One region of the Nonomuraea sp. NPDC004354 genome, then DNA from elsewhere that is predicted to be linked to it. Evidence: riboswitches for the same ligand, from Rfam matches in the RefSeq annotation. Region 1 holds a riboswitch; each other region holds the start of a gene.

The links. A riboswitch is a leader RNA that binds a small molecule or an ion and turns the genes downstream of it on or off. The one in region 1 is predicted to bind thiamine pyrophosphate.
Region 2: linked by a shared signal. The riboswitch ahead of thiC (phosphomethylpyrimidine synthase ThiC) and the one ahead of ACWENQ_RS05420 (FAD-dependent oxidoreductase) in region 1 are both predicted to bind thiamine pyrophosphate.
Region 3: linked by a shared signal. The riboswitch ahead of ACWENQ_RS08005 (purine-cytosine permease family protein) and the one ahead of ACWENQ_RS05420 (FAD-dependent oxidoreductase) in region 1 are both predicted to bind thiamine pyrophosphate.

What each region holds. Positions count from the first base shown of each region.
Region 1 is NZ_JBSGDV010000001.1:1,158,646-1,163,323, reverse strand. It holds gene ACWENQ_RS05440 (polyprenyl synthetase family protein) at 1-708, shown strand, start outside; gene thiE (thiamine phosphate synthase) at 730-1,362, opposite strand; gene ACWENQ_RS05430 (Rv2175c family DNA-binding protein) at 1,340-1,714, opposite strand; gene ACWENQ_RS05425 (NAD(P)/FAD-dependent oxidoreductase) at 1,745-2,908, opposite strand; TPP riboswitch at 2,971-3,086, shown strand; gene ACWENQ_RS05420 (FAD-dependent oxidoreductase) at 3,075-4,289, shown strand; gene thiS (sulfur carrier protein ThiS) at 4,289-4,489, shown strand; gene ACWENQ_RS05410 (thiazole synthase) at 4,482-4,678, shown strand, end outside.
Region 2 is NZ_JBSGDV010000014.1:113,776-118,453, forward strand. It holds gene ACWENQ_RS31525 (phosphoribosylanthranilate isomerase) at 1-18, shown strand, start outside; gene ACWENQ_RS31530 (serine hydrolase domain-containing protein) at 142-1,341, shown strand; gene thiC (phosphomethylpyrimidine synthase ThiC) at 1,585-3,267, opposite strand; TPP riboswitch at 3,260-3,372, opposite strand; gene ACWENQ_RS31540 (CDP-alcohol phosphatidyltransferase family protein) at 3,525-4,154, shown strand; gene ACWENQ_RS31545 (sugar phosphate nucleotidyltransferase) at 4,159-4,678, shown strand, end outside.
Region 3 is NZ_JBSGDV010000002.1:485,184-489,861, reverse strand. It holds gene ACWENQ_RS08015 (PAS domain S-box protein) at 128-1,966, opposite strand; gene ACWENQ_RS08010 (methylated-DNA--[protein]-cysteine S-methyltransferase) at 2,029-2,571, shown strand; gene ACWENQ_RS08005 (purine-cytosine permease family protein) at 2,568-3,923, opposite strand; TPP riboswitch at 3,914-4,028, opposite strand; gene ACWENQ_RS08000 (rhodanese-like domain-containing protein) at 4,344-4,664, shown strand.

The DNA.
Region 1 (4,678 bases):
TACGGCTCGGCCGAGCAGTTCGGCGAGGGCGCGGCGGTCCTGCTGGGCAACCTGCTGCTGATCTGGTCGGGCGAGATGTGGCGCTCGTGCGACCTGCCCCACCTGGCCGTCGCCCAGCCCTTCCACGACCACATGCGCACCGAGCTGATGTGCGGCCAGTACCTCGACCTGCTGGAGCAGGCCCACGGCGAGAACACCTTCGAGTCGGCCCTGCGGGTGGCGCTCTACAAGAGCGGCAAGTACTCGGTGGAGCAGCCGCTCAGGCTCGGCCTGATGCTGGCCGCGGGCGCCGGCGCGCCGTGGATCGACGAGCTGTGCGTCGAGTACGGCAACCGCGTCGGCATCGCCTTCCAGCTGCGCGACGACATCCTCGGCGTGTTCGGCGACCCGATGGAGACCGGCAAGCCCGCCGGCGACGACCTGCGCGAGGGCAAGCGCACCATGCTCATCGCCCGCACGCTGGCCGCAGCCACGCCCGAGGACGCCGCGACGGTGCGCAGGCTGCTCGGCGACCCCGGCCTCGACGCCGAGGGCGTCGCCAAGCTGCGCGGCGTCATCGAGGCCAGCGGCGCGCTCGAGGCGTGCGAGAAGATGATCGGCACGTACCTGGAGGAGGCTCTCGCCTCGCTCGACGACGCGCCGATCACCGCCGAGGCCCGTGCCGCCCTGGCCGAACTGGCGGTGGCCGCCACCTCGCGCAAGACCTGACGGGCCGCGGCGGTCGCGGACCTACCGGCCCAGCCGCTTGGCGAACTCGGCCGCCGCCGCTCCGGGGTCGTCCGCCTCGGTGATCGCCCTGACGACCACGACGCGGCTGACGCCGTACGACCTGACCTCGTCGAGGTTGCCGAGGTCGATGCCGCCGATGCCGAACCACGGACGGTCGCCGAGCCCCGCCGCGTGCCTGAGCAGGGCGGGTCCAGGCGCCGGCCGGCCTGGCTTGGTCGGGGTGGGCCAGATCGGCCCGCAGCAGTAGTAGTCGACGCCCTCCTCGACGGCGGCGGCCGAGGCCTCCGCCGTCGAATGGGTGGACCTGCCGATGAGGATGTCGTCGCCGAGTATCTCTCGCGCGACGCTCACGGGCAGGTCGTCCTGGCCCAGGTGAAGGATGTCGGGGCGGGCGGCGAAGGCGATGTCGGCCCGGTCGTTGACCGCCAGGAGCGCGCCGTGACGGTCGCACGCCTCGCGGAAGACCTCCAGCAGCGCGAGCTCCTCGCGCGCCTCCAGGCCCTTCTCCCTGAGCTGGACGATGTCGACGCCGTTGGACAGCACCGCGTCGAGGAAGTCGGCCAGGTCGCCGCGCTTCCTCCGGCCGTCGGTGCAAAGGTAGAGGCGGGCTTCAGAAACCGAGCGCTTGGGCACGCCGCTTGACCTCGGTATGGCGACCCGCCTTGATCGCGTCGATGGGCGAGCCGGGCAGCGACTCGTCCGGGGTGAACAGCCAGCGCAACGCCTCGGCGTCGTCGTAGCCGGCGTCGAGCAGGAGCGTGAGCGTGCCCGGCAGGCCCTTCACCACGTCCCTGCCCTCGAGGAACACCGCCGGGACCTGGGGGCCGCCCGCGCCCCGCCGTACGCCGAGGAGCTTGTGGTCCTTCAGGAGCTGCTTGGCCCGCCCGATCGAGAGGGCGAGGCGGTCGGCCACTTCGGGAAGCGTCAGCCACTCGCCGACGAGCTGGTCGGTTTCCCGGTCTATCTGCGCAACAGAAAGCGTCACGAATCCACCACTACCACATCGCATCCGGCTTCAAACTACACAGTCACGTATCCCGACCTCGGGATCTTCCAGGCGTAGGGGGTCGAGTCGCTGTCCTGACTCGATGATCCTACGGCCCTGGACGAGGTCGCGTGGCCTGTTGACGGTCAGCACCCCGGCCAGCCTGTCGGTGTCTGTCAACCAGCAGACCGACCACTTGGCCGCCGAGGGATCGCCGCGGCGCAACAGGCGCGCGCCGGCATGGTGGCCGGCGTACTGCACCATGTGGCCGAACTGCTCCGACCAGAAGTACGGCACAGGATCATAGACCGCCTCGTCGCCCAGCAGCGTGGCCACGGCGACCTCGGGGGCGTTGAGCGCGGTGTCCCAGTGCTCCACGCGCAGCCTGGTGTGGAAGCGGCGCGACCACCAGGCCGCGCAGTCGCCGACGGCCACGACGTTCGGCAGGGAGGTGCGCAGGTGCTCGTCGGTGACGACGCCGTTGTGCAGGTCGATGTCGGAGCCGGCCAGCCACTCGACGGCCGGGCGGACGCCGATGCCCGACACCACCACGTCGGCCTCGACGAAGTCGCCGTCGACCAGGCGCACCCCGCCCTCCTCCACGGCCGCGACCATGGTGTCCAGCCGCAGGTCCATGCCCTCGTACCAGGGGACGGTGTCGCCGCCCACCTCGGGCCCGAGCACGTGCGCGAGCGGGGCGGGGCCCGCCTCCACGACGGTGACCCGGCAGCCGGCCGTACGGGCGGCCGTGGCCACCTCCGCGCCGATCCAGCCCGCGCCGATGACCGTGACCCTGGCGTCCGCCACCAGGCGGGCCCGCAGCTCCAGGGAGTCGTCGAGGGTGCGCAACACGTGCTGGCGGCCCTCGCCTGGCAGCCTGATCGGCTCCGCCCCGGTGGCGATGACCAGGCCGTCGTAGCCGATCTCGCCCTCGGTCGTCTCCAGGACCCCCGCGCGCAGCCCCTTGGCCGACACCCCCGGCCGGTGCTCCACCCGCATGGCCTCGAGGTCGGAGTCGACGAAGCTGGAGTCGGCCGTGCCGAGCAGCACCGCCTTGGACAGGGGCGGACGATCGTAGGGCCGGTGCCGCTCCTCGCCGACCAGCGTGATCCTGCCGCTGAATCCACGAGATCTCAGCGCCTCGACGCTGCGTATGCCTGCCAGTCCGGCGCCCACCACCACGACATGATTCACGCTCAGACCATAACCAATCCGGCGCCGGTCACCAGGGTCCGGGCCTTGAGTAGGCTTGTTCGCGGAAGACGCGCGGGAGTCCGGCCGTACCGGGCTGAGAGGAAGGCTGTGACGGGCCTTCGACCGCAAGACACCTGATCCGGGTCATGCCGGCGAAGGGAGCGAGATGCATCTGATCGTGGGCGGCGGCGTGGTTGGCCTGTCCGTCGCCTGGCGTCTGGCGCGCGCGGGCACGCGTGTCACGGTGATCGACCCGGCCCCGGCGCGTGGCGCCTCCCACGCGGCCGCGGGCATGCTGGCCCCGGTCAGCGAGGTCTCCTACACCGAGGAGTCGCTGCTCAGGCTGGGGCTGGCGGCGCTGGAGCGCTGGCCCGCCTTCGCCGCGGAGCTGGAGGCCGACAGCGGGCTGCGGCTCGACTACCGCGCCCAGGGCACGCTGGACGTCGCCTTCGACACCGACGACCTGGCGGCGCTGGACGAGCTCGCCGTGTTCATGGACAAGCTCGGGCTGCCGGTGCGGCGGCTGACGGGGCGCGAGTGCCGCCGCAGGGAGCCGATGCTGGCGCCGTCGGTCAGGGGCGGCGTGCTGGCCGAGGGTGACGCGTGGGTCGACCCCAGACGCGTCACCGCGGCCCTGCTGGCCGCGCTGGAGAAGGCGGGGGTGGCGCTGGTGCGGCGGCGCGTGGCCGCGCTGGTCCGCGACGGCTCGGCCGTGGTGGGCGTACGGCTGGAGCCACCCTCGGCCGCCACCGGGAACGTTCCGGCGGACGCCACGGACGGCGGGCCGGCCGACTCCCCGAACGGCAGGCCGATCGACGCCTCGGACGACGGGCGCGCGGACGCCTCGGACGCCTCGGGTGATGTGCTGACGGGCGAGCGGGTGGTGCTGGCGGCCGGCGCGTGGAGCGGCGGGCTGACCGACCTGCCGGTGCGCCCGGTCAAGGGCCAGATCATGCGGCTGCGCTCGCCGTCCCCCCTGCTCGGCACCTGCGTGCGCGGCGTGGTCCACGGCTCGCCCGTGTACCTGGTGCCGCGCGGCGACGGCGAGCTCGTCGTCGGCGCCACCCAGGAGGAGCTGGGCTTCGACACCACGGTGACCGCGGGCGGCCTGTACGAGCTGCTGCGCGACGCCAGGGAGCTGGTCCCCGGCATCACCGAGCTGCAGGTGGCCGACGTCGTGGCGGGACTGCGGCCGGGCACCCCCGACAACCTGCCGCTGATCGGCCCGTACGGCCCCGGCCTCACCGTCGCCACCGGACACCACAGGGGCGGCGTGCTGCTGGCCCCGCTCACCACCGCGATCCTCCACGGCGAGGAGGGCGAGCTGGCCGCCCTGTGCGCGCCGCAGCGGTTCCAGACAGCCGGACAAGGAAGTGACTGATGCACGTGACGATCAACGGGGCCGCGCACGAGGTGCCCGACGGCACCACGGTGGCCCAGGCCGTCCAGCGGCTGACGGCGCAGACGACGGGTGTCGCCGTGGCGGTCAACGACGAGGTGGTCACCAGGGGCACGTGGGAGAGCACCTCGCTGGCCGACCGCGACAGGGTCGAGATCCTCACGGCGGTGCAGGGTGGATGAGCTGATCATCGCCGGGGAGAAGTTCGGCTCCCGGCTCATCATGGGCACCGGCGGGGCCCCCTCCCTCGAGGTGCTCGACCAGGCGCTGGCCGCCTCCGGCACCGAGCTGACCACGGTCGCCATGCGCCGCCTCGACCCCGGGGCCAAGGGGTCGGTGCTCGACGTGCTGCGCGCCCGCGGGATCAAGGT
Region 2 (4,678 bases), on a different contig from region 1:
CAGGCGGCGCGCTCCTAGACTTCGGTCCGCTCCGGTCCTCTTGCGGGATGAGGCAGCAAGTCGTCCTTTCCGCCGACGCCTTCATGATCATCGCCGTGCCATAGTGGCGTCGTCCGGAATCTTCGCGAGAAGGGCGACAGCATGGCATCAAAGAAGATCGCCGCACTGGGTCTCGGTGCGCTCCTCGTCGTGGCGGGTCTGGCCCCCGCCGCGCACGCCGCCGGGCCGGATCTCGACCGGCGCGAGCTGCAGCGCACGCTCGACGAGGTGCCCAAGGGCGGCGTGGCGGGCGCCTACTCCGCCGTCCAGGACGGATGGCAGCGCTGGCGCGGCGCGGCGGGCCTGGCCGACCTGGAGGCCGGACGCCCCACGCGGCCGGCCATGTACCACCGGATCGGCAGCATCACCAAGACCTTCGTCGCCACCGCCGTCCTGCAGCAGGCCGAGCGGGGCAAGGTCGAGCTGGACGCCCCCGTCGAGCAGTACCTGCCGGGGCTGCTGCCCGACCGGCGCATCACGGTCAGGATGCTGCTCAACCACACCAGCCACGTCGGCGACTACGACACGGCGCTCATCACCGGGCCTGACAGCCTGGAGGAGATGCGCGTGCGCCAGTACACCGACGAGGAACTGGTACGGCTCGGCCTCGGCACCGGCCCCTCGGGCGAGCCCGGCCAGAGGCCCGGCAGCTACTCCAACACCAACTACATCGTGCTCGGCATGCTGCTCGACAAGATCACGGGAATGCCCGCCGAGCGCTACATCACCCGCCACGTCATCCAGCGCGCCGGCCTGTCCGACACCTTCTTCCCGCGCACCCCGAACCTGCCGCGCCCGCACTCGAAGGCCTACACCTCCTTCTTCGGCTCCTTCCCGCTGCGGGACTTCAGCACCTTCAACATGTCGTGGGGCGGCACCGCCGGCGCGCTGGTCTCGACGACGGAGGACCTCAACCGGTTCTTCCGCGCGCTGTTGACCGGCCGGCTGATCGGCCAGGCCCAGCTGGCCGAGATGCGCACGACCGTTCCGATCACGCCGGGACCCGGCGTCCCCGACACCTTCGACTACGGTCTGGGCCTGATCGCCTACGACACCCCGTGCGGGAAGGTGTGGGGGCACGACGGCGGTGTCATCGGCATGGCCACCCTGTCCTTCAGCACCGCGGACGGCGGCAGGCAGGCCTCCTCCGGCATCAACACGACCTGGCACCCCGGAACCGAAGCAGGCCAGCAGGCCTGGGTCGTGCACACCGTCGGCGCGATCTGCGGCACGACCCCCCAGGCGAAGGCGGCTGACACCACCAGGTTGCTGCTGGAGGCGAACGCGCCCGTGAAGCGCTGACGACCCGGGCGGCCGCCCGGGGGAGCCCGCCCGGCAGAGGCCGCCGGGGGAGCCCGCCCCGGAGGGGCTGCCCGGGAGAGGCCGGGGACACCGCCCGCGCCGCCCGTCCCCCGTGGCGGGTGGCGCGGGCGGAGTCCCGCTCTCGGCCCCGTGGGCGGGTGCGGGCGGGTCCTGCCCCGGGCCTGGTGCGTGGCGCGGGCGGGTCCTGCCCCCGGCCCCGGCGCGGGCGGGTCCCGTCCGGTCTCAGCGGCGCTCGGGCAGGGTCAGGTACACCTCGCCGCCGCCGCGCACGAACTCCTCCGCCTTCTCCCGCATCCCCTCCTGCGCCCGCAGATCGTGAGAGATCCGCATCGAGCAGAACTTCGGCCCGCACATCGAGCAGAAGTGGGCGGTCTTGGCCGGGGCCGCGGGCAGCGTCTCGTCGTGGAAGGAGCGGGCCGTGTCCGGGTCGAGGGACAGGTCGAACTGGTCCTCCCAGCGGAACTCGAACCGCGCCCGCGACAGCGCGTCGTCCCACGCCTGCGCCGCCGGATGGCCCTTGGCCAGGTCGGCGGCGTGTGCGGCGATCTTGTAGGTGATCACGCCGGTCTTGACGTCGTCCTTGTCCGGCAGGCCGAGGTGCTCCTTCGGCGTGACATAGCACAGCATCGCGGTGCCGTACCAGCCGATCATGGCCGCGCCGATGCCCGAGGTGATGTGGTCGTAGCCGGGCGCGATGTCGGTGACCAGCGGGCCGAGGGTGTAGAACGGGGCGTCGTCGCACAGCTCGCGCTGCAGGTCCACGTTCTCCTTGATCTTGTGCATGGGCACGTGGCCGGGCCCCTCGACCATCACCTGGACGTCGTGGGCGTGGGCGATCCGGGTGAGCTCGCCCAGCGTGCGCAGCTCGGCGAACTGCGCCTCGTCGTTGGCGTCGGCGATCGAGCCGGGACGCAGCCCGTCGCCGAGGGAGAAGGCGACGTCGTAGGAGGCGAGGATCTCGCACATCTCCGCGAAGTTCTCGTACAGGAAGTTCTCGCGGTGGTGCGCCAGGCACCAGGCCGCCATGATCGAGCCGCCGCGCGAGACGATGCCGGTCGTGCGCCCGACGGTGAGCGGCACGTACGCCAGCCGCACGCCGGCGTGCACGGTGACGTAGTCGACGCCCTGCTCGCACTGCTCGACGAGGGTGTCGCGGTAGATCTCCCACGACAGGCGGGCGGCGACCCCGTCGACCTTCTCCAGCGCCTGGTAGAGGGGGACGGTGCCGATGGGCACGGGGGAGTTGCGGATGATCCACTCGCGGGTGGTGTGGATGTCGCGGCCGGTCGACAGGTCCATGACGGTGTCGGCGCCCCAGCGGATGGCCCAGGTCATCTTCTCCACCTCCTCCTCGACGGAGGAGATGACGGCGGAGTTGCCGATGTTGGCGTTGATCTTGACCAGGAAGTTGCGCCCGATGATCATCGGCTCGCTCTCGGGGTGGTTGACGTTGGCCGGGATGACGGCCCTGCCCGCCGCCACCTCCGCGCGGACGAACTCCGGGTCGACGCCCTCCCTGGCCGCGACGAACGCCATCTCCTTGGTCACCACGCCGCGGCGGGCGTAGGCGAGCTGGGTGACGGGCGCGCCCGCCGCCCTGAGGGGGTCGCGGCGCCGCCCGGCGAACGCGCTCGTCCCTGCGCGCTTCCACGCGTTCTGGTCGCGGTAGCCGTCGTCGAGGGGCTGGACCTGGCGGCCGCCGTACCGGGCCACGTCGCCCCGGTCGAGGATCCACCGCTCGCGCAGTGGGGCCAGGCCGCGGGTGACGTCGGTCTCGACCTCCGGGTCGGTGTAGGGGCCGGAGGTGTCGTAGACGGTGAAGCTCGTGCCGTCGGACAGGCTGATCCGGCGCATCGGGACCCGGAGATCGCCCTGGTAGATCTTGGAAAAACGCGCGCCACTCATCGCGCAAACTCCCTTCGCCGGCATTACCCGGAGCAGGTTCTGGCGGTCGGCGGCTGGTCAGCCGTCCTCTCAGCCCGGTCACACCGGGCTCCCGCGTTGGTCGGCGCCACCGTAACCCGATCACCGGGGGCGCGCGCAACCCCCGATCCGTCCAGGTGTCCGAAACCCCCGGGGGCGAAGGGTCCGCCCTGCGGCCGGAACCGGACGAGGCGGACGGCGCAGCGTACGCAGGTCGGCGACGCAGTAGGGTCGCAAGCGTGAGCGAAACTTCCGCCCCTTCGTCAGCGGAGGACCGGATCTGGACGGTTCCTAACCTGCTGAGCTTCCTGCGCCTGCTGGGTGTGCCCGTGTTCCTGTGGCTGGTTCTCGGGCCCCAGGCCGACGGCTGGGCGATCGGGCTGCTCATGGTCGCGGGATTCACCGACTGGCTGGACGGCAAGATCGCCCGCGCGTGGAACCAGACCAGCAGGCTGGGTCGCATCATCGACCCCGCGGCCGACAAGCTCTACGTCTTCGCCACGATCCTCGGCCTGGTCCTCAGGGACGTGATCCCCTGGTGGCTCGTGGCGATCATTCTCGCCCGGGAAATCTTCGTCGGATGTTTCTTTCCCGTGCTCCGCAAATACGGCTACAAGGCACTGCCCGTGCATTTCCTTGGCAAAGCAGCCATGGCCAACCTCATGTACGCCTTCCCGCTGCTCTTCCTGGCCTCTCATACCGGCTCCTGGTATGCCGATACTGCGAGGATCATCGGATGGGCGTTCGCCATCTGGGGAACGGGTCTGTACTGGTGGGCGGGCGTGTTGTATGTGGTACAGGTGCGCCGGCTCATCACCGCTGCCAGGGATGAGCTGCGCGATCCCCGGCAAACTGCGAAGAAGGAGTGATCGGGTGAAGGCGGTCGTCATGGCAGGCGGGGAGGGCACGCGGTTGCGACCGCTGACCGCGAACCAGCCCAAACCCCTGCTTCCTGTGGTCAACCGCCCGATCATGGAACACGTCCTCCGGCTGCTCCGCAAACACGGACTGACCGAGACCGTCGTCACGGTCCAGTTCCTGGCGGCGCTCGTGCGCAGCTACTTCGGCGACGGCGACGAACTGGGTATGCGCCTGCACTACGCCACCGAAGACCTGCCACTCGGTACGGCCGGCAGCGTCAAGAACGCCGCCGACAAACTCCGCGACGATCGTTTCATGGTCATTTCCGGCGATGCCCTGACCGATATCGATTTATCAGCCATGATCCGGTTTCACCGGGAGAATTCGGCTCTTGTCACCATCGGTCTGACGCGCGTTCCCAACCCGCTCGAGTTCGGGATCATCATCGTCGACGACCAGGGCAGGGTGCAGCGCTTTCTCGAGAAGCCCACCTGGGGCCAGGTTTTCTCCGACACGGTCAACACCGGCATCT
Region 3 (4,678 bases), on a different contig from region 1:
TCCCAGTTCCCCCCAGGGAAACCCCCCCGGTACGACCGAAATGCCCCGTTACCCGGTCCCAGAAACCGCGTCTCGATCACGGCTTGTACACATTGGACGATAGATCAGGGCATCCGTGACCGGCTCGTTACCGCCTCGGTGTGTCGGGCGCGATAGTGAGAACGAGCCTCATCCGGGTGCCTCCGACGGGTCGCGGATGGGCCGTGACCTCGCCCCCTTGCGCCCTGGCCAGGCTTCGCACGATGTACAGGCCGAGCCCCACGCCGCCGAATCTGCGCCGGTCACCGCTGTCGGCCTGCACGAACCTCTCAAAGATTCGGTCACGGTCGGCGGGGGCGATGCCGACGCCCTCGTCGTCGACGACCACGACCACCCGCCCGTCCTCCGCCCACGCCGCGACGCGGATCAGCCCGCCGTCGGGTGAGTACTTGAAGGCGTTCTCCAGGAGCTGGCCGAGCACGATGTCGGTGGCCAGGGCGTCGCCCCTGACGTCGGGCAGCCCCTCGGGGACGACCACCTCCACCCTGTGCGCGTCGGACAGCACCGGCAGCCCGAGCGTGGCCGCGCGGATGCGCTCGGCGACGCTGAAGGTCTCGATACGGACCTTGAGCTCCTCCGCTCCCGCGCGGGCGCCCAGCAGCAGGTGGTCCATCAGCTGGCCGAGCGACCTGGCCCGCTCGGCGATGGTGTGGACGGCGGAGCGCCGTTCGGGGTCGGTCAGCTTGTCCCACCGGGAGTCGAGCGTGCTGGCGAAGCCCCGCACGATCGTGATCGGGGTGCGCAGCTCGTGGCTGGTGGTGGCCAGGAACAGGTCCTTGGCCTCCTCCAGTTCCTTGGCGGCGGTGATGTCGCGGAAGTCGATCACCATCTCGCCCGTCTCCTCGATCTTCGCGCTGACCACGTCGAGCCAGCGGCCCGACTCGAGCTGGAAGGTCAGCTTCCGGCCCGGCTCGGGCAGCGGGAACGGCGGCGGCCTGCCGATCGCCTCGTCGGCGGCCACGCCGGTGAGCTCGCCGGCCGCGGGGTTCCACCGCAGGACCCGCCCCTGCCCGTCCAGCACCGCGATGCCGTCGGCGCTGGCGTCGAAGACCGCGCGCTCGTGCGCCCGCTGCCGCAGCACCTCCTGGTAGGCCTCCGCGTTGCCGACGGCGATGCCCGCGTGTCCCGCCAGCAACTCGAGCAGCTCCAGCTCGAGCGGCCCCGGTTTTCGCTCGGCGAACAACGCGTAGAGCGCCCCGTACGGGCGCCCGCCCACGGCGGCCAGGCCGAGCGCGATCGTGTGCAGGCCGGGTAATTCCGCCCACACCAGGTCGTCGAGCCCCTGCGACTCCAGCATCACGGTCCTGCCGGTGCGCAGCAGCTTGCCCACCAGGCTGCTGCGCAGGTCCGCGGTGGCGTCCCTGAGCGTCTCGGGCAGCTGGTAGGCGCTGACCAGCCGCAGCCGCTCCTTCTCGATCAGCACGAACCCGCCCGCGTCGGCTCCCGTCAGCTCGGTGAGGCTGGCCGCGATCCGGTCCAGCACGGCCGGCAGCTCCAGCTCGGCGTTGATGTCGCCGACCACGTCGGTGAGCCGGCGCACCAGCATGGCCCTGCGCGCCGACCGGTCGTGCGCGGCGACGTCGTCGCCGGTCGGGTGGTGGACGTGCACGTAGCCGATCACCGCGTTGCCCTGCAGGAGCGCGCTCGTGTCGACCCGCACGTCGAGCAGCGTGCCGTCCTTGCGGAAGCGCCTGGTGCGCAACGAGACCTGGCCGCCCGTGCGAACCCGCTCCAGCACCGCGTTGTGCTCGGCGGTCAGCTCGCCGGGAACGATCGGCGCGCGCCGCCCGACCAGCTCCTCGAAACTCCACCCGAACAACCGCTCCGCCGCAGGGTTCCAGGCCAGCACGGCCTGGTCTCTGTCGAGCACGACGACCGCGTTGGGGGCGCTGGAGAGTACGGCCGCGGTGATCTCCTCGTCACCCACCTTTCCATAGTGCCGGTGGCGGCCTCGCTCCGTGGCCTGATCCGTCCGATACGCTGCGGGCTATGTCGGCTGGCGACCTCGATGCCCTGTTGAGGGTCACCTCACCCACCTACCGGCCCGAGCGACCGCCGGAGGTCGCCATCGGCACCTACGACGGCGCCGTGGGCAGGCTGGTGCTCGCGGTGACCGGCAAGGGCGTGGTCGCCTGCAGCTTCGACGACGAGCACGCCGTCTTCGAGCGGATCTCGCGGGCCGTCGGCGGGCTCGTCGGGCCCGACCCGCGCCGCCTCGACCCGGTGCGGCGCGAGCTCGACGCCTACTTCTCCAGGCGCCTGCGCGCCTTCACCGTCTCCGTCGACCTGCAGCTGGCCACGCCGTTCGCGCGCACGCTGCTGCAGATGACCATGGCGGTGCCGTACGGCACCGCCACGACCACCGGCGACCTGGCGGCCCGCATCGGACGGCCGCAGGCGCTGCGCGCGGTGAGCAACGCGCTCAACGGCAACCCGGTGTGCGTGATCGTGCCCTGCCACCGGGTCGCCGATCGCGAGAGCTACCCCGGCGGGCCCACCGCGCTCGAACGCCTGCTGCGCGTCGAAGGCTAGCGGCGCCGCCGTACCGCGCCGCCGAGCCGGCCGACCAGCAGCGTGACCAGGCCGGCGATCAGGAAGGCGCCCAGCGCCGCGCTCATCCACGGCTGGCGGGTGAAGCCGAGCGCCGCGCGGGCGCCGTCCCAGATCGCGGCCCACCACGGGATCGTGGACGGGGCGGCCAGCAGCCACCACGCGCAGAACCCGAGCGCCCACGGGACCGTCATGATCCAGCGGGAGGGGGCGCGCTCGCTGGTGTTCCAGGTCCTGCCGCTGCCGAGCAGGAAGTAGTCGACGACGAGCACGCCCAGCATCGGCACGAAGACGGCGCCGATGATGCTGAGGAAGGCGCTGTAGGAGTTGACGTCGACGAGGAGCGCCACGCCGATCGTCACGACGCCGAGGGCCACCGAGAAGACCCGCCGGTCGACGCGCGGCATGAGGTTCTGCAGCGACATGGCCGTGGAGTAGACGTTCGCGAACGACTGGTCGGTCTCGCGCAGCACCAGGATGCCGAAGAACAGCGCGCCCAGCGGCGCGGCGACGAACGGGCCGAAGACCGCCGTCGGGTCGTTCAGCACGGCGTCGTGGCCGGCGATCGCGACCGCGTAGACGCCGATGGCCAGGCACGCCACCTGGGCGATCGTGTAACCGCCCACCACGCCGGTGAAGGCGGCCGAGCTGCTGCGCGAGTGCCGGGCGAAGTCGGCGGCCAGCGGTACCCACGAGACCGACAGCGCGATCACGAAGTCGACGGCGGGGGCGAAGGCGTCCCACGAGCCGCCGGCCGGCGCTGGAGCCCGCTGCAGGAGCGCGACCGCGAACCAGACGGTCGAGACGATCACGCCGATCGTGACGACCCGCCTGATGAGCCTGATCGCACCGAGCGGGTAGATCGTCAGCCCGGTGGTGATCACGCCCGCCACGATCACCCAGACCGCGTACGGCACGGCGTCGCCGACGATCGCCTGGGCGCCCATGGCGATGACCCACAGCTCGAAGGCACCCCACCCGAGCATCTGGATGATGTTGAGCACCGTGGGGACGTAGGACAGCCTCGCCCCGAACAGGCCTCTGAGCAGCACCATCGCCGGCTGTCCCGTCTGGGCGCCGGGGATGGCCGCGAGGCCCACCATGGCGGTGCCGATGAGACTTCCCACGACGGTGGCGGTGACCGCGGCGGTCATCGTCAGCGGGTTGTCGTCGAGGAGAGGGTTGATGAGGAAGAGGGCGAAGGAGAAACCCAGGAGGCTGACCCCGAGGTTGGCCCAGAAGGCGCCCTGGTCGAGGACGCCGAGGGTTCTGGGCGGGGCCTGGTCGAGGGTCAGCGGTACTTCGGCATGCTTCGGATCGACGACATGCGTCATCGCACGCTCCCTACGCCGGCATTACCCGGACAGGTTCATGCGGTCGGCGACGCCTGGGGGTCGCCCTCTCAGCCCGGCCATGCCCGAGCTCCCGCGGTTACTGGTTTGAGGCGAATTATTACATCTCGTTCCTTTTTGGCAACCACCCCCTCCCCGCCTCCCCACCCCTCCCGCCGTCCCTCCCGCAAGCCCACACCACCGAACCGGCCCTCCCGGAGAAACCCCGACCACCGCCCACACCACCGAACCGACGTCCCGAGAAACCCCGGCCCGTACCTCCCCGCCCATCCCGGAAGACCCCACCCGCGCCCCCTACAACCGCGACCGCACGCCCGCACCGGCCCCCCGAAGAAACATCGGCCCGCGCTTTCTTCGCAGTTCCGGGAGGTTGTGGTGGGGCGGGTCCGCGAGAATGGGGACATGACCGTTCCCGAAATCGACGTCACCGACGTGCCCGCTGGAGCCTTCCTGCTCGACGTCCGCGAGCCCGAGGAGTGGACGGCGGGCCACGCCCCCGACGCCACCCACATTCCGCTCGGCGAGCTGCAGGCCCGCGTCGACGAACTCCCCTCCGGCCCCGTCTACGTGGTGTGCAGGGTCGGCGGTCGGTCCGCGCACGCCGCCGCGTGGCTCAACCACATCGGCCGCGACGCGGTCAACGTCGGCGGCGGCATGCAGTCGTGGGAGCTGGCGGGCAAGCCCCTGGTCAGCGAGAGCGGCCTGCCGCCGTTCGTCGCCTGACGTCACCTACGCGA